Regions from separate parts of the Shewanella sp. SM21 genome, predicted to be linked through region 2. Evidence: predicted binding sites of a transcription regulator. Region 2 holds the regulator's gene; each other region holds the start of a gene.

Region 1 (7,541 bases), on a different contig from region 2:
CGTTTGAAAAACGGGCGCAATTCCCGATTGAGATTGTTAACGCGATACGGGCAAAAGTTGGTAAAGATTTCATCATTATCTTCCGTTTATCCATGCTCGATCTGGTGGATAACGGTTCGACTTGGGATGAAGTAGTGCAACTGGCCCAGTGGTTAGAGCAAGCTGGTGTGTCCATTCTAAATACGGGCATTGGCTGGCATGAAGCGCGAGTACCGACCATTGCGACAAGCGTGCCCCGTGGCGCCTTTGCGTGGGTGACAGAAAAGCTCAAACAATCTGTTTCCGTTCCCTTAATTGCGACTAACCGCATTAACACCCCTGAAATTGGTGAGCAGATTATCGCCTCTGGTCAAGCTGACATGGTGTCGATGGCGCGGCCTTTCCTTGCTGATCCTGAGTTTGTGAATAAGACTGCGGCGAACACGCCGGAGCTTATCAACACCTGCATTGGCTGTAACCAAGCTTGTCTTGATCATACTTTTTCCCTCAAGCGCGCAACTTGCTTAGTGAATCCTCGCGCCTGTTATGAGACTGAAATCAACTTCTTACCCACAGCCAATAAAAAGCGTATTGCGGTGATGGGGGCAGGCCCTGCGGGCATGGCGTTTTCTGTTTATGCCGCCATGCGAGGCCATCACGTTGTCTTGTTTGAAGCGAAATCTGAGGTGGGTGGTCAGTTTAATCTCGCCCGTAAAATCCCTGGGAAAGAAGAGTTTAACGAGACTATTCGTTATTTCATTAACCAAATTAAGCTGCATAAGGTGGAGCTGAGATTAAACACTCGCCTCGATGCCAGTGTGCTGGCGACGGAAACGTTTGATGAAGTGGTAATCGCCTCAGGCGTTGTGCCGCGTGATTTAGTCTTACCCGGTTTTGACGACCCACGGGTGGTCGATTATCAAAAAGTGCTCTCGGGTGAAGTGACTGTCGGTAATACGGTGGCCTTGATTGGCGCTGGCGGTATAGGGTTCGATATGGCGCACTTTTTGTGTGAGCGCCAGTCGAGCACCTTGAACCCCGATAAATGGCTGCAACAGTGGGGCATAGATAAAACTTACCTGCATGCAGGCGGCCTAACTGAACCTCATTCCGACAATACTGATCATCGTAAGGTGTTTTTACTGCAACGTAAAACGTCGAAGATGGGCAAGGGCTTAGGTAAAACTACCGGCTGGATCCACCGTCTTGTGCTTAAGCAACATGATGTGAAGATGAAAACGGGCGTGAGTTACGATAAGTTTGATGATGCCGGACTGCATATTCGCGTGGGTGAAACCGCTGAAGTGCTGGCCGTTGATAACGTCGTTTTGTGTGCTGGGCAAGAATCGAATCGCACGTTAGTGGATGAGATGAAAGCGACGGGCCTGCCTGTGCATCTGATTGGTGGCGTAGATGTCGCGGCAGAGCTTGATGCTAAGCGTGCAATCCGCCAAGGCGCTGAACTGGCAATGCGTTTATAGAAAGTCGATAAGACTTACGTTTTAAATCTTAAGTATTCAATGTTAGATTCTGAAAGCCTGAACTTGTGTTCAGGCTTTTTTGTTTTAGGTTGTTTTAGTTTTTTTTGTGTGAATGCATTGTAAATAGAGGGAAGGGAGAATAGTGGGTTTTAAAACGTTTGGTATCTAATGGCGCGGATTGAATAAGGCTGTATTGAAAGGGGCTGTTTGTCTTAAAGCTACTCTTTGTTTAAGAGATACTCTTTGTTTAAAAGCTCATTTTTGTTTTAAAGCGATTTTGGGTTTTAACGCCACATCTTGTTTAAAGCAGCTTATTGAACAATCGAGTCTTGCCGTTATGAGTCTTCAAACACTGCCTGTTTCTGCGTGCATGTGTCACTTGCTACATTTTGTGTTTGCTTTGGCTTAGCCAAACTGGCTTTATTCTGATGAGATTGACACGCATAGGTGACCACAGCTGCACCTTCAGGTGACAAGTCCAGCTCTAAATCTTCGGTAGGCACACAGCAGCAGGGTAAACATTCATCATGTTTGAGTTCGGCTAAGGGTTCGTTTAAGTAGCTGACTTTTCCGCTGATGACGCGTGTTTTGCAGGCACCGCAGAAACCGTTGCGACATTCTGAGAAGATTTTGACTTTTTTGGCTTCGAGCGCTTGCAGCAAAGTGCCTTGTTGCTCGGTAAAGAGCAACACAGGTTGACCTTGAAGGCGCACGATTGGCGCCTTCGCAAACAGGTTTTGTGGCCGTTTTTTTGATGTCACTGTTTTAATGCCATTTTGTAACGTCACTTTTAAGTGTCTTATAGATCGAAGTCGAGGAACTCATCACCATCAACCGCGGAGTCAATTTGGCCGACAAGGTATGAAGAGACTTCAACTTCCTGTGGTGCAACTTGCACTGCATCGCTTTCTAACCAGTTTTTCATCCAAGGTAATGGATTGGTTATTTCTGGGTATGGTTGCGGTAGATTCACCGACTTCATGCGTTGATTAGTAATAAACTCAACGTATTGGCACAGGATCTGTTCATTCAAACCTATCATAGAGCCGTCTTTGAACAGGTATTTGGCCCATTCTTTTTCTTGCTCTGCGGCTTTGAAGAATAAATCGAAAGCTTCCTGTTGGCATTCTGCAGCAATTTCACCCATTTCTGGATCGTCTTTACCGCCTTGCATGATGCTTAAAATATGCTGAGTGCTGTTTAAGTGTAAGGCTTCATCACGGGCGATTAAGCGAATAATTTTCGCGTTACCTTCCATGAGCTTACGTTCAGCAAAGGCAAATGAGCAGGCGAAGCTAACATAGAAACGAATGGCTTCTAGGGCGTTGACTGACATCATGCACAGGTACAAGGCTTTTTTCAGGGTGCGGGTGTTTACTATGACTTCTTTGCCATCGATGACATGGGTTCCTGCACCGAGTAAATGGAATATCTGAGTCAGTTGGATCAAATGATCGTAATAAGCGGCGATATCGGTCGCACGGCTTAAGATTTCTTTGTTCACGACGATATCGTCGAAGATCACTGAAGGATCGTTAACAATATTGCGAATGATGTGGGTGTATGAGCGCGAGTGAATCGTCTCAGAGAAAGACCAAGTCTCAATCCAGGTTTCTAATTCAGGCAGTGACACCAGCGGCAAAAAGGCCACATTGGGCGAGCGGCCTTGAATCGAGTCGAGTAGGGTTTGGTATTTCAGATTCGAAATAAAGATGTGTTTTTCATGATCAGGCAATGCACCGTAGTCAATCTTATCGCGACTGACGTCTACTTCTTCCGGGCGCCAAAAGAAAGATAACTGCTTTTCTATCAGTTTTTCGAACACTTCATATTTTTGTTGATCGTAACGAGCCACGTTGACCGATTGACCTAAAAACATAGGTTCACGGGTGGCATCGTTAGGTGTTTGACAGAAGGTAGAGTAGGCCATGGTGCTATTTTTCCAATGGATAGGGATCCACTCAATCGGGATCCCTATAAAACCGTTAACGTTAAAGTTAAAGACTAGATTTTACATGCGCCGCCGGCGCAACCGTCATCTTCTTTCTCTAAATTGGTGATGTCATCGTGTGAATCCGACGCACCATCGCGAGTGTTATGGTAGTAAAGCGTTTTAACACCTAACTTGTAAGCATTGAGCAAATCTTTCAGCAGGGTTTGCATGGGTACTTTACGGCCTTCAAAACGTGAAGGATCGTAGTTAGTGTTAGCAGAAATCGCTTGGTCAACGAATTTCTGCATAATACCCACTAACTGTAAGTAACCGTCGTTGCTTGGCATTTTCCACAGCAATTCATAGCTATCTTTCAGTGTATCGAAATCAGGTACCACTTGTTTTAGCTGACCGTCTTTGCTCGATTTCACGCTGATAAGGCCACGTGGTGGCTCAATACCATTGGTCGCATTGGAGATTTGCGACGAGGTTTCTGATGGCATTAATGCCGACAGCGTCGAGTTACGCAGGCCATATTGCTTGATATCGCTACGCAGTGATTCCCAGTCTAAGTGCAATGGTTCGGCACAAATTTTATCCAAATCACGTTTGTAGGTATCAATTGGCAAAATACCTTGAGAGTAAGTGGTCTCGTGGAATAACGGACACGCACCTTGCTCTTTGGCTAAGTTCATTGAGGCTTTCAGTAAATAGTACTGAATCGCTTCGAAGGTTCTGTGGGTTAAAGCGTTCGCACTACCATCGGAATACTTCATGCCGTTTTTCGCTAAATAGTTAGCGAAGTTGATCACGCCTATGCCTAAGGTACGGCGATTCATCGAGGCGATTTGCGCGGCTTTGATAGGGTAATCTTGATAGTCCAATAGATTATCCAGTGCGCGTACGGCGAGGTCGGCTAATGGCTCAATATCAGATAACTCTTTGATAGAACCTAAGTTAAGTGCTGACAGCGTACAAAGCGCGATTTCACCTTCTGGATCATCGATGTTGTTTAATGGTTTAGTCGGCAGGGCGATTTCAAGACACAGGTTAGACTGTCTGATCGGCGCGACTTTTGAATCAAACGGGCTGTGAGTGTTGCAGTGATCCACGTTCTGAATGTAGATACGGCCCGTTGAAGCGCGCTCTTGCATCATCAGTGAAAACAGCTCAACGGCTTTTATGGTTTTCTTACGAATGCTGCTGTCTTGCTCATATTGCACATATAAACGTTCGAATTCGTTTTGATCTTCAAAGAAAGCATCGTACAAGCCAGGTACGTCAGATGGGCTAAATAAACTAATGTTTTCGCCTTTGATCAGACGTTGATACATGACTTTGTTCAGCTGCACACCGTAGTCTAAATGACGGATACGGTTGTCTTCGACGCCGCGGTTATTTTTCAATACCAGCAGAGATTCGACTTCTAAGTGCCAAATAGGGTAGAACAGGGTCGCAGCACCGCCACGCACGCCGCCTTGAGAACACGACTTCACTGCGGTTTGGAAATACTTATAGAAAGGTAAGCAACCTGTGTGGAAGGCTTCACCACCACGAATTGGGCTACCTAAGGCGCGAATACGACCGGCGTTAATACCGATACCCGCACGTTGGCTGACGTATTTCACGATAGACGAAGCGGTCGCGTTGATGGAATCTAAGCTGTCACCACATTCGATCAGTACGCAAGAGCTAAACTGACGCGTTGGGGTGCGCACACCGGCCATAATTGGCGTTGGCAGCGACAGTTTAAAAGTTGATACCGCGTCATAGAAATCTTTAACGTATTTCAGGCGCGTCTCTTTTGGATAACGGGCAAACAAGCAAGCCGCAACCAAAATGTAAAGGAACTGTGCGCTCTCATAGATTTCGTGGGTAACACGGTTTTGAACTAAATACTTGCCTTCCAGCTGTTTTACTGCAGCGTAGGAAAAATCCATATCGCGCCAGTGGTCGATATAGGTATCCATCACATCCAGCTCTTCGCGGGTGTAATCTCTTAAAATGTGTTGATCGTATTTACCCAGCTCAACCAACTTAGTCACGTGAGCATACAATGCGGGCGGCTCGAACTGACCGAAGGCCTTCTTACGCAAATGAAACACCGCTAAACGGGCAGCAAGGAACTGATAGTCTGGTGATTCTGGAGAAATTAAATCCGCCGCAGCCTTGATAATGGTTTCATGGATAGCTTCGGTTGGGATGCCATCGAAAAACTGTAGGTGCGAGCGAAGTTCAACTTCAGAAACAGAAACGTTTTTTAATCCCTTGGCTGCCCAAGTAATTACGCGGTGTATTTTTTCGAGATCGATATTCTCACGATCGCCACAGCGTTTTGTGACTGTCATAGTGCTATTCATTTGGAGATAGGCCTTGGTTCTTATATGTATTTAGGTGAGCAAAATCACCGTACGTATCCTTGTAAAACAATCAATAATCGTCCCTTAAATACAGCTGACTGGTTAAAAACGAGTCAATTAAGCGGCGAGCTTCTAGTGTGTCTGATTGTTACCTATACACAAGATATGGTGTTTTAAATTATATGGGATACAAGATAGTGAGGTTTGCCCCTATTTGCAAGTCTGAATTCAGGGGACATCTTGTGGATAACGTGAGGATAAAATTTTGCGTTAGTAACGACTAACCTTGAAGCTCAATTTCAGGTTAGCGTGTCACACTCATGGGGGATTTTTAGGCGATCCTTTTCTTTAGATCGCGATCGCTCACGAGTGCCGATCTTTTATCCGCCTGACTTTTTCCGTGGGTCATAAATAGTATGCTGACACACTGATGTTCGTCAGTGAAGTTACGTATTGGATGCCTTATTCGTGAGCATTGTAGGCGCTGTTTTTGGTTGATGTTGTTAAGCCAATGCTTCGATTAGTGCTTGATGTAGCTCAGTTGGGCTCGCAAAATGCGCGTGCGCTGGCCATTGCAACGGCTTGTCGTTCACGCCCAGATAACCCCATAGGGCCACGCCGCCTAACATGCCAGCAGCCTTGGCCGCGAGCAGATCTCGCTCGGCATCCCCAAGATACAAAATGTGCTCTGGAGCACAGTTCAGTTGTTGTGCGCCTAACAGCATAGGTGCAGTGTGGGGTTTTGGGTGTTTTGTAGAATCGCCACTGATGATAACGGGCATACGCAAGTGTAAATTCAGTTTTCGCAATAAGGGACGGGTAAAGCGCGCAGGCTTGTTGGTGATCACCCCAAACGGCAGCTGAGTTAACTCGAGCCAATCGAGTAATGCTGCTATGCCTGTAAATAGCGCACAATGATCGCCATTTATACGCTGATAGTGGGCGAGCAACCCTTGCTGTACTTGAGACCGAAGATCTTCTGCCGCATCAGGGATCGCGGCATCGACTAAGGCAAAACTGCCGTGGGATGCGGCGTAGCGCATGGCCGCTAACGGCTGCGCGGCGATGCCGACGTCTTGAAGACTTAAATTGAGGGCTTGCACCAGATCCGGCGCGGTATCGGCTAAGGTGCCATCGAGATCGAACAGTACGCCTTTGATCTGTGCCAGACTCATATTAATCAACCTTACGCGTCGCTATCATGTAATTCACATCAACCTTAGGCGTGTACTTAAAAATGCCCGTCAATGGGTTGTAGCTTACCCCTAAGGCATCGGTACAGATAAGATCGGTATTATCTACTAGCTCAATCAGCTCCGAAGGCTTAATGAATTTTTTATGCTCGTGGGTGCCAACTGGCAGCATTTTTAGCAAATATTCCGCACCTAAAATGGTGTGCACGTAGGATTTAATGTTGCGGTTGATGGTGGAGAAAAACACATGACCACCGGGTTTGACCATGTCACAGCATGCTTTAATCACAGATTGTGGATCGGGTACATGTTCGAGCATTTCCATGCAGGTCACCACATCGTAATAGGCTTGATGATCTTGGCTGTGGGCCTCGGCAGTATTTTTTACATAATTAATGCTCACGCCTGTTTCGAGGGCATGTAGGCGGGCGACTTCTAAGGGCTCATCACCCATATCTAAGCCATCAACCTCGGCGCCGATGCGGGCCATGCTTTCAGACAATATGCCGCCACCACAGCCGACATCGAGCACTTTCTTGCCGAAAATACCGCCTGCGGTTTGATCGATATAGTTTAAGCGCAGCGGGTTTAATAG
Region 2 (7,541 bases):
CTTCTGCCGCTTCAATAGAAACCGTAAAGTTAGTCGAGAACTGGGCGTTATTATTCGTCACCATTAAGGGGAGATTTAACTGCTGGCAACGGGCTTTAGTCATGGTCTGGCAAATAAGCCCACGGCCATATTTCGCCATAAAGTTAATCGCTTCTGGCGTGACCATTTCGGCCGCCATGATCAAATCACCTTCGTTTTCTCTGTCTTCGTCATCCATCAAAATAACCATTTTGCCTTGACGAATATCTTCGATGATCTCTTCTATACTGTGCAGCGCCATTGTAGGACCTTATGATTTTGCTGTTATTATGAAATTCTATACCTAAATAACCTAAGCTGCCGATAAGCTTAAGTTAAATAATCTGCTCCTGTGCACTAACGCACAAAGCCGGCACGGGCTAACATTTCCATGGTGACGCCACCGCTCTTGCTGTCTTTGCCATCATAATTCATCAAGCGTTCAAGATAACGGGCGATTAAATCCACTTCGATATTCACCTTATCGCCCGCTTGCAGGTCGATTAACGTGGTTTCCCCCGCGGTATGCGGCACTATGGTCAAGCGGAATCGACTGCCGTCCACTTCGTTAACCGTCAAACTCACGCCATCAATGGTGATGGAACCTTTATGGGCAATATAACGCCCAAGCTCTGCGGGTGCGGCTAACCAAAACTCGATGGCTTGACCACGCACTAAGCGTTGCTCAACCGTTGCAATACCGTCCACATGGCCACTGACCATGTGGCCGCCTAAGCGTGTGGTTGGGGTGACGGCCTTTTCAAGATTCACCTTAGTGCCCACTTTGTAGTGAGCAAAGCCGGTTAGACTCACGGTTTCGGCAGAGACATCAGCCACATAACCGTCGGCTAATTGCTGCACAACCGTTAAGCACACACCGTTAGTGGCAATGCTGTCGCCTAGACGTACATCGTTTAAATCCAGTTTGCCGCTCGCCACGGTAAGACGAATATCATCGCCTTTACGCTCCAGTTTGCGCAGGGTGCCAACGGCTTCAATAATCCCAGTAAACATGGTTAACTCACTTAATTAAATAAAGAAGTAATAAGGCATAAGACTCAAGGTTAAACGGTTATCTTGCTCCAATTCGATTTAGATAAAGAGGTATCAAGCATAACGCTCAAAGTTAAACGGGTATCTGGCCCTAATTTGCGCTCATCTACCAAAATTAGTGCAGGAATGTGTGCCATGGTTTGATAATCGGGCAATTGCAGCAGATTACGCCCATACCCACCGAGGATTTTCATCGCTTGGTACAGCACTAACTCATCGGCAAGCCCCTCTGCTAAAAATGCGCCCGCTAAGGTTGCACCCGCTTCCACCAACACGTGATTACAGCTTTGGCCTAAATAGCTTAATAGTTCAGGCAATGAGACGCGACCTGCAATTGCAGGTAACACGAGGCAACTCACATGGGAGGGCAATTGTGTTTGAAACTCTGCAGGATAAGCCACGGTCGAGACCAAGAGTATCGGCGATACGATAGCTAAGCAGGCGGCGGATAACGGCAAACGGGCGCGGCTGTCGAGTATCACCCTTAATGGCTGCAACAGTTGCGCTTCGGTTAGACTGTCTTTTAAGCCACCAAGCTCTTGATAACGCACATTGAGCGAAGGATCGTCTGCCAATATGGTTTCGATCCCCGTGACTAGCGCGCAGGAACGTAAACGTAATCGCTGCACGTCGCGACGAGATTCTGGACCGGTTATCCATTTAGACACACCGTTAGACAGCGCGGTTTTACCATCGAGACTCGCGGCTAATTTGACTGTGACTCTGGGTAAACCCGATTCCATGCGCTTCATAAAGCCTAAATTCAAGGCATAGGCTTCATCGCGATGTAATCCCACATCCACTTCAATACCGGCGTCACGCAGCATTTGAATACCGCGACCACCTACTTGCGGATTAGGATCTTCCACCGCCACGACTACGCGTTTAACGCCAATATTGATCAGCGCCAAGGCGCAGGGCGGCGTGCGGCCATAATGGCTGCAGGGCTCTAAAGTGACATAGGCCGTTGCGCCGCGGGCGCGTTCGCCAGCCATACGTAGCGCATGCACTTCGGCGTGGGGTTCACCCGCTTTTTGATGATAACCTTCACCAATGATTTGGTTATCTTTAACGATAACGCAGCCCACACTGGGATTGGGTCTCGTGGTGTAAAAGCCTTTGCGCGCCAATTGAATCGCGCGGCTCATCATTTGGGTATCGAGTACGGACCAACTTATGTTCAAGCTCATGTTCAACCCTGTTGTTAAAGGTTTCGGCTTTCACCAGTCTTATAAAATCTGTTTTTCATGCTGTTAGCAACTGCACGTCTGCCTTGTCGGCGACAAAACTCAATGACTACTTTTGCAGTTTGGCGATGGCTTCGCCAAATTCAGACACGTCTTCGAAGGCACGGTACACAGAAGCGAAACGAATGTAGGCGACTTTATCTAGGCTCATCAATTGCTCCATCATTAAGTTACCGACCATTTCTGACGGCACTTCCCGCTCTCCCGTGGCGCGCAGAGTCGACTTGATTTTGCTGAGTGCTTGCTCGATTTCATCCATAGATACGGGGCGTTTTTCAACGGCGCGCAACATGCCACCTTGGAGTTTTTCTTCATCGAAGGGTTGGCGTGAACCATCGCGCTTAATCACCCTAGGCATGACTAATTCGGCGCCTTCGAAGGTGGTAAATCTTTCATGACATTCGGTGCATTCTCGGCGACGGCGCACTTGGTGGCCTTCTGCCACTAATCGGGAATCGATGACTTTAGTATCTGTCGCGCTGCAAAATGGACAATGCATTGAGCCTCCTGCCAGTGAATGGTGGTAAAGCGTTAATGGCTTTACCTGTTAAATCTCAGTCAAACGCAATGGATTTAAGCCTAAGATGTTACCAATAAAAATGGCCGCAAGATGCGGCCATGGGATTTTATCCTATTTATGGGCTGAGGTTAACTACCTGAGCTTAACAACCTAATGTTAACTACTTGATGTTAAGTGCCTGATGCTAAGTACCTGATGTGATAAGTATCAAGTCAGTCGGCGATCAATCTCGGCCCTTCATCTACTAAGCGTAGATGCATAGGCAAATTAGCCGTAAACAGGGAAACGTGCGCAAAGTGCCAATACTTGGCCTTTCACACGTTCAATCACAGCAGGATTGTTCGCATCATCAAGGATGTCACAAATCCAGCCCGTCAGCTCTTTCGATTCCGCTTCTTTAAAGCCGCGACGCGTAATGGCTGGCGTACCGATACGCACACCTGAGGTCACAAAGGGTGAACGTGGGTCATTTGGCACTGAGTTTTTGTTCACAGTAATGTTAGCGCTACCTAAAGCGGCATCGGCTTCTTTACCCGTTAAGTCACGACCAATCAGGTCAACTAGCATTAAGTGGTTGCTGGTTCCGCCAGAGACGATTTTGTAACCGCGCTCAAGGAACACTTCAACCATAGCTTTAGCGTTATTAACCACTTGCTGTTGGTACACTTTAAATTCTGGCTCTAGGGCTTCTTTGAACGCAACCGCTTTACCTGCGATAACGTGCATCAATGGGCCACCTTGACCGCCTGGGAATACCGCAGAGTTCAACTTTTTGTACAAGTCTTCATCGTCAGCAGCAGATAGGATCACGCCACCACGGGGACCCGCTAAGGTTTTGTGGGTCGTAGATGTCACAACGTGCGCGTGTGGTACTGGGTTTGGATAAACGCCCGCAGCAATAAGACCGGCAACGTGCGCCATGTCGACAAATAAATAAGCACCGATTTTGTCTGCGATTTCACGCATTTTTGCCCAATCAACGATACCTGAATAGGCAGAGAAACCGCCGATCATCATCTTAGGCTTATGTTCTAAGGCAATACGCTCCATCTCGTCATAGTCAATTTTGCCAGACTCGTCGATACCATAAGGAATGATGTTGTACAGTTTGCCAGAGAAGTTAACCGGTGAACCGTGGGTCAAGTGACCACCGTGGGCTAAGTTCATGCCCAGTACGGTATCGCCAGGTTTTAACAATGCCATGTAAACCGCGCTGTTTGCCTGTGAACCTGAATGAGGTTGTACGTTAGCGTAAGTTGCGCCAAACAGTTCTTTCGCACGTTCAATCGCTAAGGTTTCAACTACGTCCACATACTCACAACCACCATAGTAACGCTTGCCTGGATAGCCTTCAGCGTACTTATTGGTTAACTGTGAACCTTGCGCTTCCATCACGCGTGGACTGGTGTAGTTTTCAGAAGCAATCAGCTCAATATGCTCTTCTTGACGCAGAGTTTCATTCTGAATTGCCTTAAACAGTTCCGGATCATAATCTGCGATATTCATATCTTTTTTCAGCATTGCTTACTCCAGCTGCCAATTCTTATAGGTAGGGTTGCGCGGTATTCTACTCGGAACGCGGTCACAATCCCAGTATTTGAAACATGAAATTCCTGCAGATAGTGCTTGAACTTGGCTCATTGTCGAGTTGAGTTCGGCGCGCAATCGAGTAGAATTAGCCGCATCATTAGTCACTTAAGATAGAGAAAAATGGCTCAGTTTGTTTACAGCATGCTGCGGGTGGGTAAAATTGTTCCGCCTAAGAAGCAGATCCTTAAAGATATTTCTTTAAGCTTTTTCCCCGGCGCCAAAATTGGCGTACTCGGCCTCAACGGTTCAGGTAAGTCGACACTACTGCGCATTATGGCGGGTATCGACACCGAAATTGAAGGTGAAGCGCGCCCAATGCCGGGATTGAAAATCGGTTACCTGCCGCAGGAACCTAAACTCGATCCGAATCAAACCGTGCGTGAAGCGATTGAAGAAGCGGTAGCAGAGGCAAAAAATGCCCTGACTCGCCTCGATGCCGTTTATGCCGCATACGCCGAGCCGGATGCCGATTTCGACGCCCTTGCGAAAGAGCAAGGCGAACTCGAAGCCATTATCCAAGCCCAAGATGCCCATAATTTAGAGTACGTCCTTGAGCGCGCCGCCAACGCCCTGCGTCTGCCAGATTGGGATGAAAAAATCGAAGTGTTATCCGGTGGTGAACGTCGCCGCGTAGCGATTTGTCGTTTGCTGCTTGAAAAGCCAGAAATGCTGTTACTGGACGAACCCACCAACCACTTGGATGCTGAATCTGTGGCGTGGCTTGAGCACTTCCTGCAGGAATATGCTGGTACTGTGGTCGCGATTACCCACGACAGATACTTCCTCGACAATGCCGCTGGCTGGATTTTAGAACTCGACCGCGGTGAAGGTATTCCGTGGGAAGGTAACTATTCTTCATGGCTTGAGCAGAAAGATGCCCGTCTGAAGCAAGAATCAGCCACCGAAAGCGCTCGCCAAAAGACCATTGCCAAAGAATTGGAATGGGTACGTCAAGGCGCCAAAGGCCGTCAGTCTAAGGGCAAAGCCCGTATGGCGCGCTTTGAAGAGCTGAACACTAACGATTACCAAAAACGTAACGAAACCAACGAGCTGTTCATTCCGCCCGGACCACGTTTAGGTGACAAGGTTATTGAAGTGAATAACCTGACCAAATCTTACGGTGACCGCGTATTGATCGACAACCTGTCGTTCTCTGTGCCTAAGGGCGCTATCGTCGGTATTATCGGTGCCAACGGCGCGGGTAAATCAACCCTGTTCCGCATGTTATCCGGCGCAGAAAAGCCAGACAGCGGCAGCATTGAGCTGGGTGATACAGTGCAACTGGCATCGGTTGAGCAGTTCCGCGATTCGATGAATGATAAGAACACCATTTGGGAAGAAATCTCCGGTGGTCAAGACATCATGCGTATCAACAACATGGAAATCCCGAGCCGCGCCTATGTAGGCCGCTTCAACTTCCGTGGTGGCGATCAGCAAAAAGTTATCGGCACTCTGTCGGGTGGTGAACGTAACCGAGTGCATTTAGCCAAACTGCTGCAAGCAGGCGGTAACGTATTATTACTCGACGAACCCACCAACGATTTAGACGTTGAAACCCTGCGCGCACTGGAAGAAGCGATTCTAGAATTCCCAGGTTGCGCTATGGTGATTTCGCATGACCGTTGGTTCCTCGACCGTATCGCGACCCACATTCTGGATTACCGCGACGAAGGTCAAGTGAACTTCTACGAAGGTAACTACACCGAATATTCGGCATGGTTGAAGAACACCTATGGCGCCGATGTGGTTGAGCCACACCGCTTGAAATACAAGCGCATGATAAAGTAAATCTAGAATCTAGAATCTAGAATCTAGAATCTAGAATCTAGAATCTAGAATCTAGAATCTAGAATCTAGACAAGTGTAAATCTGAGGAGTTTAGCTCGAAAGGGTTAAGCTCCTTTTTTATGGCATCCAGTTACGCTATGAGTGCCGTAGACTTTGGCGCTATTTCAAACTGGCACTATTTCAATTCAAGCTGGCAAAGTAGGCCACCAGCATGTCCATCATCACTCTAAGTGCAGGTTGCATGTGTTTGCGGGATTGATACACGCCATACACACCGAGGGACTGAGGTTTAAACTCAGTTAATAAAGGCACTAGCTGACCCGAGTCTAAATAGGGTTTCGCCGCCCATAGCGGTTGCATCGCAATCCCCTCGCCTTCCAGCGTAGCATTGAGCACCACCATGGAATCATTGGCGCTAAAATTCCCATTCACAGGCACATTAAACGCCTGGCCTTGGTTTAACGTAGGATCGGAGTTCAGCGCCTGAGCCTGTTTCGCCCCTACATCGGTTTTATAAAACCGCCACATCACATCACCAAAATAGGAATAGGTTAAACAGTTATGCTGAGTTAAATCCTCGGGATGCAGCACGGCGGCGCGCGCGGCAAGATAACTCGGTGCGGCGCATACCACAGACTCACACTCCCCTAAGCGCCTAGCGATAAGATTGGGATCGAGTTCATTGGTGATGCGAATAGCCAGATCAATTCGCTCGGCGACCAAGTCGACGGTTTGGCTACTCACGTGGAAATTCACGCTCGCCTGCGGATAACTGGCTAAATATTGCTGTACCACGGGCGCTAAAATCTGATGCGCCAAAAACTGGGAGCAACTAATACGTAGCAATCCCCGCGGAATCGCCACAGCGGCGTGGCTTACCGCAGGCACTTCGTTAGCCAGTTCGAGCAGCCGATGGCAATAGTCCAGCACTTGCTCACCCGCGGGCGTTAAGCTGAGGCTACGTGTCGAACGATGCAGCAACCTAGCACCAGACCATTCTTCCATTTCGCTCAAGTAACGGGTCACCATAGAACGCGACATATCTAAGGCATTGGCGGCGCTGATCATGCTGCCGCGCTCAACAATAGTCACAAACACCTTAGCCGCTTCAAGTCTATCCATGATTTATCTCCACTCACATTCAATCACTCACTTTCAATCATTCGAAGGCTCAATGACATACTCGCGTACCCACATAACTAATAACTAATAACTAATAACTGAGAGTGCAATAGTACAGGCAGCCATTCGTCCGATTAATGCAACAAATATGGGCAGATACTCGCATTTATCTATTGATTATTGCAACCTATACTTAACTCACT
Region 3 (7,541 bases), on a different contig from region 2:
TTAAATCACCGCTGAGTGCGGCGGTTGCAAAACCTTGCGTGGTTAATTTAGCGGCTAAGCGCTCAGTATCTGGACGCGTCGCGGTAAAAATAATCACTTGTTTATGGGTTTCATCTTTGAGCAAACGGGCTAATAACGCTTCTTTATGGTCTAAGTGGTCACATAAAAAGATACGTTGATGAATATCGTTATGCTCAGAGTGAGCCGCGCCAATCGCCACGTGCGCTGGATTTTTTAGTAATGTTGCTGCGATATCATTGATTTCGTCGTGATCTAACGTGGCCGAAAACATCAGCGTTTGACGACGTTTATGATCGGCTGCATCGTTGATGGCTTTTAACTGCGGGGCAAAGCCTAAATCTAACATGCGGTCGGCTTCATCGAGGACTAATAACTCTAAGCCATTGAGAAAAAGATGCTTCTGTTCTAAATGATCGGCGATACGGCCTGGAGTCGCGACAATAAAATGCGGTTCTTTCGCTAAGGCTTTGGCTTGGTCATTAAAGTTTTCACCGCCCAGTACGCTGATGGCCTTGTATTGGGTGTTGGCGACAAGCAGGCGAAGCTGACTATAAACCTGATGCGCTAGTTCGCGGGTCGGTAATAAAATCAAGACTCTAGGATCACGTTTCGACAGTGAGCGGGTAGAAATGACTCTTTGCAATGCGGGTAACAAAAACGCTAAGGTTTTACCTGAGCCCGTTTTTGATGACGCCATTAAATCTTTACCTGCCAATGCGATAGGCAGTGCTTGTTCCTGGATGGCGGTGGGTTCTGTGATCCCCATATGTTTTATGCTTTGAAGCAGACGCTGGTCCAGAGAAAAATCGGTAAATTGCAAAGGTATATCCCCTAAATCTTAGTAAGGGCAGATTATAGCCTTAATCGCCCTTGCTCAGCTATCCACATCGGTGATTATCTCTGCTTCATGCACGGATTGATGTAGAAAGTGTGCCATTTATGCTCTGTTGATTGTATTTATTTACATTGGTGTTACAACCTCTTAATTGTGTCGTTTTTACCGATTGACAGTGGATATGGCAGGATTTTACGTTATCGTGTACTGCATTGAGTTACAGGAGAAATGATTTATGGCTAACGGAACAACCCCTTCGGTAGGTATTGCTTTGGGTAGTGGGGCGGCGAAAGGTTGGGCACATATAGGTGTATTGAATGGTTTAGCTGCCATGGGTATTAAGCCCGATAAAGTGGCTGGATGTTCGGTGGGGGCTTTAGTGGGGGCCGCTTACGCCCATGATCATTTACCCGAGTTAGAAAGATGGGTGCGCAGTTTTTCTAGTTGGGACGTGCTTGGCTTGATGGATATTCGATGGCGTAAAGGCGGGCTTATCGGCGGAGACAAGGTGTTCGATGTGCTGCATGCACGTATAGGAGATGTGAATATTGAGAATCTCAATCGTCCCTTTGCAGCCGTCGCGACTGACTTATACTCTGGTCAGGAAATTTGGTTTACTGAAGGGGATTTACGGCAAGCGGTACGGGCCTCTTGCTCCATGCCGGGGATTTTAGCCCCGGTCAGACAAGGAGATCGCTGGTTAGTCGATGGTGCTGTAGTGAATCCTGTTCCTGTTTCGGTCAGCCGTGCCATGGGTGTTGATGTAGTGATTGCAGTGGATTTATATGGTTATCATTCTGGGCGTATCCAAGTGTTACCCGTGAATATGACCAGCCAAAGGACTGTCCAAGCTGAAATGGATATGCCAGCGCGACAAGAAACGGGCTTTATGGATTTATTCGCCCGTGGCCGAGATTATGTCAGCAACCTAACCGATAAGTTTTCACTCGGCACTAAATCGAATCCGGGGATGATTGCTGTGATGTCGCAATCTATGGGTATTTTAGAGCAAAGACATAAGCGGGCGCGGTTGATGGGCGATCCACCAGATATTTGTATTGTGCCAGAGGTGGGAAATATCGGCACTATGGAGTTTCATCGTGCTGATGAGGCGATTGCCGCCGGCGAAGCGGCGGTGGAGAAAGTCGCCCACTTGATTGAAGCTGCGCTCTGGAAAGGCTGATGATGCAAAATGTAGAGTCAAAAGCTTTCATATAGATAGCGTTTGATTGCAAGATAAACAAAAGTCGGTATCACTTTCGCGATACCGACTATTTGCTATATCATATTGAGATGTTTATACCGCTTTGTTGGTGACTTAGGCTAGTTTTACCAACATTTTACCGCGATTCTTACCTTCAAATAGACCGATAAAAGCATCAGGTGCTTGTTCAAGCCCTTGATAAATTGTTTGTTCTGCTTTGACTTTGCCTTCCGCTAACCATTGAGCCATTTTTGCGGTGAACTCAGGATAATGCGCCCAATGTTCGGATACGATAAAACCTTCTAACTTGAGTTTTCGCATTACAATTAGGGCTAAGTTGTCAGGGCCAGGTGTTGGAGTTGTGTTGTTATATTGCGAAATCATACCGCAAACAGCGATACGTCCATGATCTTTCATATTGCTCAGCGCTGCGGCTAAATGCTCGCCACCGACGTTCTCAAAATACACGTCAATTCCTTCTGGGGCGGCTTTTGTCAACGCTTGGGTAAGATTGCCACAAGTCTTGTAATTGATGACCGCATCAACACCATAACTTTTTAATAATTCAGCTTTTTCATCTGAACCGACAGAGGCTATTACACGAGCACCTATTAGTTTACCAATTTGGCAGGCTACGCTACCTACTGCGCCAGAGGCTGCGGAAACGAACAGTGTCTCACCCGCTTTTAAATCTGTAATGTGAGTCAGTCCTGTCCAAGCTGTCATGCCTGGCATTCCGAGTACGCCGAGGAAATGTGAATTATCAAGCGTAGTTAGTGGTAAAGCTGTCAGTCCTGCGGTATCTGTGACTGCGTGTTCACGCCAACCTAGCATGCTGCTGACTTTAGTACCAACCGGGAACTTGGTGTTTTTTGACGCGATAACTTCACCAATCGCACCGCCTTCTAAGACTTGATTTAAGGCGAAGGGCGGAACATAACTCTTGCGATCAACCATGCGCCCGCGCATGTAAGGGTCAACCGACATCCATAGATTTTTAATCAGCACTTGTCCATCAGCGAGAGGTGCTAACGCTTTATTTACTAAAGTAAAGTTCTGTGCTGTAGGCATGCCTTCTGGGCGACTAGCTAGATGGATTTCACGGGTTTCAGTCATACTCTTCATAAAAAATCACTTTTTGTTTGTGCGCAAACTAATGATGTTAACTCTACGTGGCTTTAAGATTGAATGCAAATAGTTTGCGCGCAAACTAGATGGGGTGGGACAGATCGGATAAGATAGTGTTATGTTTAAATGACAGGCGCTTAAACGTGCAGAATTGCTTACCTCAACCTGAGCTAGACGCTACAAAACAGACTCATAGCCAAGCTCCACTCTGTTTATCCGATAATGTTTGTTTCGCGTTATATTCTGCGAGCAATGCATTAGTGCGTGCTTATCGGCCTCTACTCGAGGCATACGAGTTAACTTTCCCTCAATATCTGGTGATGCAAACCCTGTGGCGTCAAAACGGCTGTAGCCAAACCCAGCTATCAGCGGCGACTAAGCTCGATATGGGGACGCTAACGCCTATCGTTAAGCGATTAGAGGTAAAAGGCTTGATCACGCGTTTGGCCTGCATTGAAGATGAGCGGAAAAAGCTGATCACTCTGACAAGTCAAGGAGAGGGTATCAGGCACGAAGCTCTTGCCTTGAAGCAAACCTTGCTTGATAAAGTGCAGATGGACGCTGAGGCACTCGATTTACTAAGGCGGCAATGTCTTGCCTTGATCGAAGACATACAGTCCTAGATATAAGTTAGTTTATGCATAGTGATGCTATTAACTCAGGGGTTGCACTGATTAATACTTGATTGGCTTAGTTTTTGCTTTAAAACCGTCATTGAGTCTTAGACGCCGAATTTTTGACGATGAATTCTATTTTAAATGCCTTTAATCTTAATCGCAGCAGTGCCAGTATCGCCGATGCTTATGGTGCCAATAGCCAAAAGACGAGCACGGCTAAAACCGATACTACGACAGAAACAAATAAAACGCAGACGGATGCTACCAAACCCGATAAAGGTAAAACCGATGAGATAGCGCTGTCGCCACGGGCGCAACGCGCACAGAAAATTCAATCGATGGCGAAGGATTTTTTTGCCGATGGTCAATTTGGCGTCGCCGATATTCCCGCATTGGTGTCGCGCTTACAAAAAGATGGCATTTTATCGGATGTGCAACTCGAGCGTTTATCGAAAAACGGTATTACAGTGCCGAGCACAACAACGCCGACTAAACAATCGTTGCAAGATTTTTTAGATGATGAAATCAAATCATTAGCTAAAAAATCACCCAATAATCCTCTTATCAATACCTTAGTTGATGCTAAGAACGTCTTAACCAATATGGATGATGCTCAGTCGCCGGTGCTAGCCCAGAAGGCCACGAAAGTCCTTAGCCAATTGACGGATTATTTGAATTCTGAACCTCCGCTTACGGATGCTCAAAAGCAGCAGTGGCAGGGGCTAAAATCTATGATGCAACTCGCCTCATCTATGGGGGCGCATCAGTCAGCATCGGGCCAACTCAGTAGTTATCTTGCGCTTGCTAAACGTTAATTCACATCCATAGTGCGTGATAAACACAAATTGTCACGCATTCAACTAGCTGGGTTTAATCAGCAGGTCAAGGCGCAATTTTCAGATAATTGGGCCTAGCTGCAGTTCTTGTTTGTTCTTTTATTTCATCCTAAAAACTATGATCTGGATCATGGACTCCTTACCGTCATTGTAGCCTAATGCTCTACATATTGTGTTTTATGCTTTTAAAATCACTAGATGTAGTGTTAATTTTTAGGCGAGATGGAGAGGAACTGAACAATGCCAGTCGTAATTAAGCGTGATGGTTGCCGCACACCTTTTGATGAAACAAGGATAAGGGATGCAGTGAATGCCGCTGCAAACTCAGTTGGAATAGAGGATGGCGACTATGCAGCGACAGTGGCAGCGTGTATCAGTCAGAGCGTCGCGCCATTAGCTGAAGTCGATATCCACCATCTACAAGATGCGGTTGAGAATTTACTGATGGAAGGGCCGTACAAGTCCCTGGCGCGGGTGTATATCGAATACCGCCACGACAGAGATGTGTGCCGTGAAGCGACCAGTAAACTCAACCTCGAAATCCGTGGTTTAGTTGAGCAAAGCAATGCGGCTTTACTCAATGAAAATGCTAATAAAGATTCAAAAGTCATTCCTACTCAGCGGGATTTACTCGCGGGCATAGTCGCCAAACATTACGCCAAGAGTCATATTTTGCCAAAGGATGTAGTCGCTGCCCATGAAGCGGGCGAGATCCATTACCACGACTTAGATTACTCTCCGTTTTTCCCGATGTTTAACTGCATGTTGATTGATTTAGCTGGCATGTTGACCCACGGCTTTAAAATGGGTAATGCCGAAATTGAAACCCCTAAGTCTATTTCAACAGCGACAGCGGTGACCGCGCAGATTATTGCCCAAGTGGCGAGTCATATCTATGGCGGAACTACTATCAACCGTATCGATGAAGTGTTAGCGCCATTTGTCGCTAAGAGCTACGACAAGCATTACCAAATTGCCCTGAATTGGAAGATTACCGACGCCAAAGCCTTTGCCACGGCGCAAACTGAAAAAGAATGTCACGATGCATTCCAGTCTTTGGAATATGAGGTCAATACTTTACACACCGCCAATGGCCAAACACCGTTCGTGACCTTTGGGTTTGGTTTAGGTACGTCGTGGGAATCACGCTTAATTCAGCAATCTATGCTCAAAGTGCGGATGGCGGGATTGGGTAAAAATCGCAAGACGGCAGTATTCCCTAAGCTAGTGTTTGCGATTCGCGATGGTATTAATCATAAAGCGGGCGATTGCAATTACGATGTAAAACAGATGGCGCTCAAATGCGCGACAATGCGCATGTATCCCGACATTCTCAACTACGAGCAAGTCGAGAAAGTGACCGGTTCATTTAAAACCCCAATGGGCTGCCGTAGCTTTTTAGGCACCTATGAAGAAAATGGCGAGCTTGTGCATGAAGGGCGCAATAATTTGGGAGTGGTCAGTTTAAACCTGCCGCGGATTGCCTTAGAAGCCAATGGCGATGAAGCTGAATTTTATCGCATTTTAGATGACAGATTAGTATTAGCTCGTAAAGCACTGGATACCCGTATTGAGCGACTGAACGGTGTTAAAGCCCGCGTGGCACCTATCCTCTATATGGAAGGCGCCTGTGGTGTACGCTTGCGCGCTGATGATGATGTGGCGCAAATCTTTAAAAATGGCCGTGCGTCGATTTCACTCGGTTACATTGGACTGCATGAAACCATGAATGCACTCTATGGCCCCCAAACCCATGTATTTGATGATACACAATTGAGGGAAAAAGCCGTCGCTATTGTAGCCTATCTTAAAGCGGCCACGGATGCATGGAAGGCCGAAACAGGTTATGGCTTTAGTCTGTATAGCACGCCAAGTGAGAGTCTCTGCAGCCGTTTTTGTAAACTGGATGCGAAGCAATTTGGGCTAGTCACAGGGGTGACGGACAAGGGCTATTACACTAATAGTTTCCACCTCGATGTGGAAAAAAGTGTTAACCCTTACGATAAAATTGATTTTGAACAGCCATATCCCGCTATCGCGAACGGCGGCTTTATTTGTTATGGCGAATATCCCAATATGCAGCATAACCTCGAAGCGCTGGAAAACGTCTGGGATTATAGCTACAGCCGCGTGCCTTACTATGGCACTAACACGCCAATTGATGAATGCTACGACTGTGGCTTTACCGGTGAATTTAGTTGTACCAGTAAAGGGTTCACTTGCCCTAAGTGTGGCAATCATGAGCCTAGTCGGGTTTCTGTGACGCGCCGTGTGTGCGGTTACTTAGGCAGTCCTGATGCGCGGCCCTTTAATTATGGCAAGCAAGAAGAAGTAAAACGCAGGATCAAACACTTGTAACACTATTACCTTATTCTGCCTGTTAGACTTATTCCGTGGCATCAAATAGTGCCACGGGATGAGTGTCAGTGTTAAAAGATGAAATGCACTATGAGTGACCATCAATGAATTACCATCAATATTTCCCTATCGATGTGGTCAATGGCCCAGGTACCCGTGCGACCTTGTTTGTCTCTGGCTGTGAGCACCAGTGCCGCGGTTGTTACAACCAAAGCACGTGGGATCCCCGTTCTGGGCATGTGTTTGATAGGACGATGGAAGATAGGATTATTGCCGATCTCAATGATCAGCGGATTGTGCGCCGTGGTTTATCGCTTTCGGGCGGAGATCCTTTATTGCCTGTCAATCTCAGTGCCATTTTGACGCTCGTCAAACGAGTCAAGGCTGAGTGTAAGGGGAAGGATATTTGGCTGTGGACAGGTTATGTGCTCGATGAGTTGAGTGATGAACAGCGCGCCGTGTTGGCTTATATTGATGTGCTGGTGGACGGAAAATTTGAACAAAGTCTTGCCGATCCGAGTCTTGTCTTTCGCGGTAGCAGC

Evidence for each region. The regulator NrdR, encoded in region 2, represses ribonucleotide reductase genes. The targets are predictions, from matches to a motif close to AAACACNANATNTNGTGTTT.
Region 1: nrdA (class 1a ribonucleoside-diphosphate reductase subunit alpha) is a predicted target of NrdR. The motif match lies at 5,908-5,927, and genes of this name have one in related genera.
Region 3: nrdD (anaerobic ribonucleoside-triphosphate reductase) is a predicted target of NrdR. The motif match lies at 4,831-4,850, and genes of this name have one in related genera.

Annotation. Positions count from the first base shown of each region.
Region 1 covers NZ_JAKKRL010000002.1:427,714-435,254, reverse strand. Annotated here, with positions in the region: gene L5L94_RS04025 (FAD-dependent oxidoreductase) at 1-1,460, shown strand, start outside; gene yfaE (class I ribonucleotide reductase maintenance protein YfaE) at 1,796-2,221, opposite strand; gene nrdB (class Ia ribonucleoside-diphosphate reductase subunit beta) at 2,260-3,390, opposite strand; gene nrdA (class 1a ribonucleoside-diphosphate reductase subunit alpha) at 3,465-5,753, opposite strand; gene L5L94_RS04005 (HAD family hydrolase) at 6,257-6,928, opposite strand; gene ubiG (bifunctional 2-polyprenyl-6-hydroxyphenol methylase/3-demethylubiquinol 3-O-methyltransferase UbiG) at 6,930-7,541, opposite strand, start outside.
Region 2 covers NZ_JAKKRL010000004.1:44,752-52,292, reverse strand. Annotated here, with positions in the region: gene ribBA (bifunctional 3,4-dihydroxy-2-butanone-4-phosphate synthase/GTP cyclohydrolase II) at 1-280, opposite strand, end outside; gene L5L94_RS06365 (riboflavin synthase) at 376-1,032, opposite strand; gene ribD (bifunctional diaminohydroxyphosphoribosylaminopyrimidine deaminase/5-amino-6-(5-phosphoribosylamino)uracil reductase RibD) at 1,083-2,261, opposite strand; gene nrdR (transcriptional regulator NrdR) at 2,368-2,817, opposite strand; gene glyA (serine hydroxymethyltransferase) at 3,106-4,359, opposite strand; gene ettA (energy-dependent translational throttle protein EttA) at 4,549-6,216, shown strand; gene L5L94_RS06340 (LysR family transcriptional regulator) at 6,397-7,338, opposite strand.
Region 3 covers NZ_JAKKRL010000007.1:208,425-215,965, reverse strand. Annotated here, with positions in the region: gene L5L94_RS11455 (DEAD/DEAH box helicase) at 1-841, opposite strand, end outside; gene rssA (patatin-like phospholipase RssA) at 1,092-2,039, shown strand; gene L5L94_RS11445 (NADP-dependent oxidoreductase) at 2,175-3,185, opposite strand; gene L5L94_RS11440 (MarR family winged helix-turn-helix transcriptional regulator) at 3,332-3,811, shown strand; gene L5L94_RS11435 (hypothetical protein) at 3,931-4,620, shown strand; gene nrdD (anaerobic ribonucleoside-triphosphate reductase) at 4,882-6,999, shown strand; gene nrdG (anaerobic ribonucleoside-triphosphate reductase-activating protein) at 7,104-7,541, shown strand, end outside.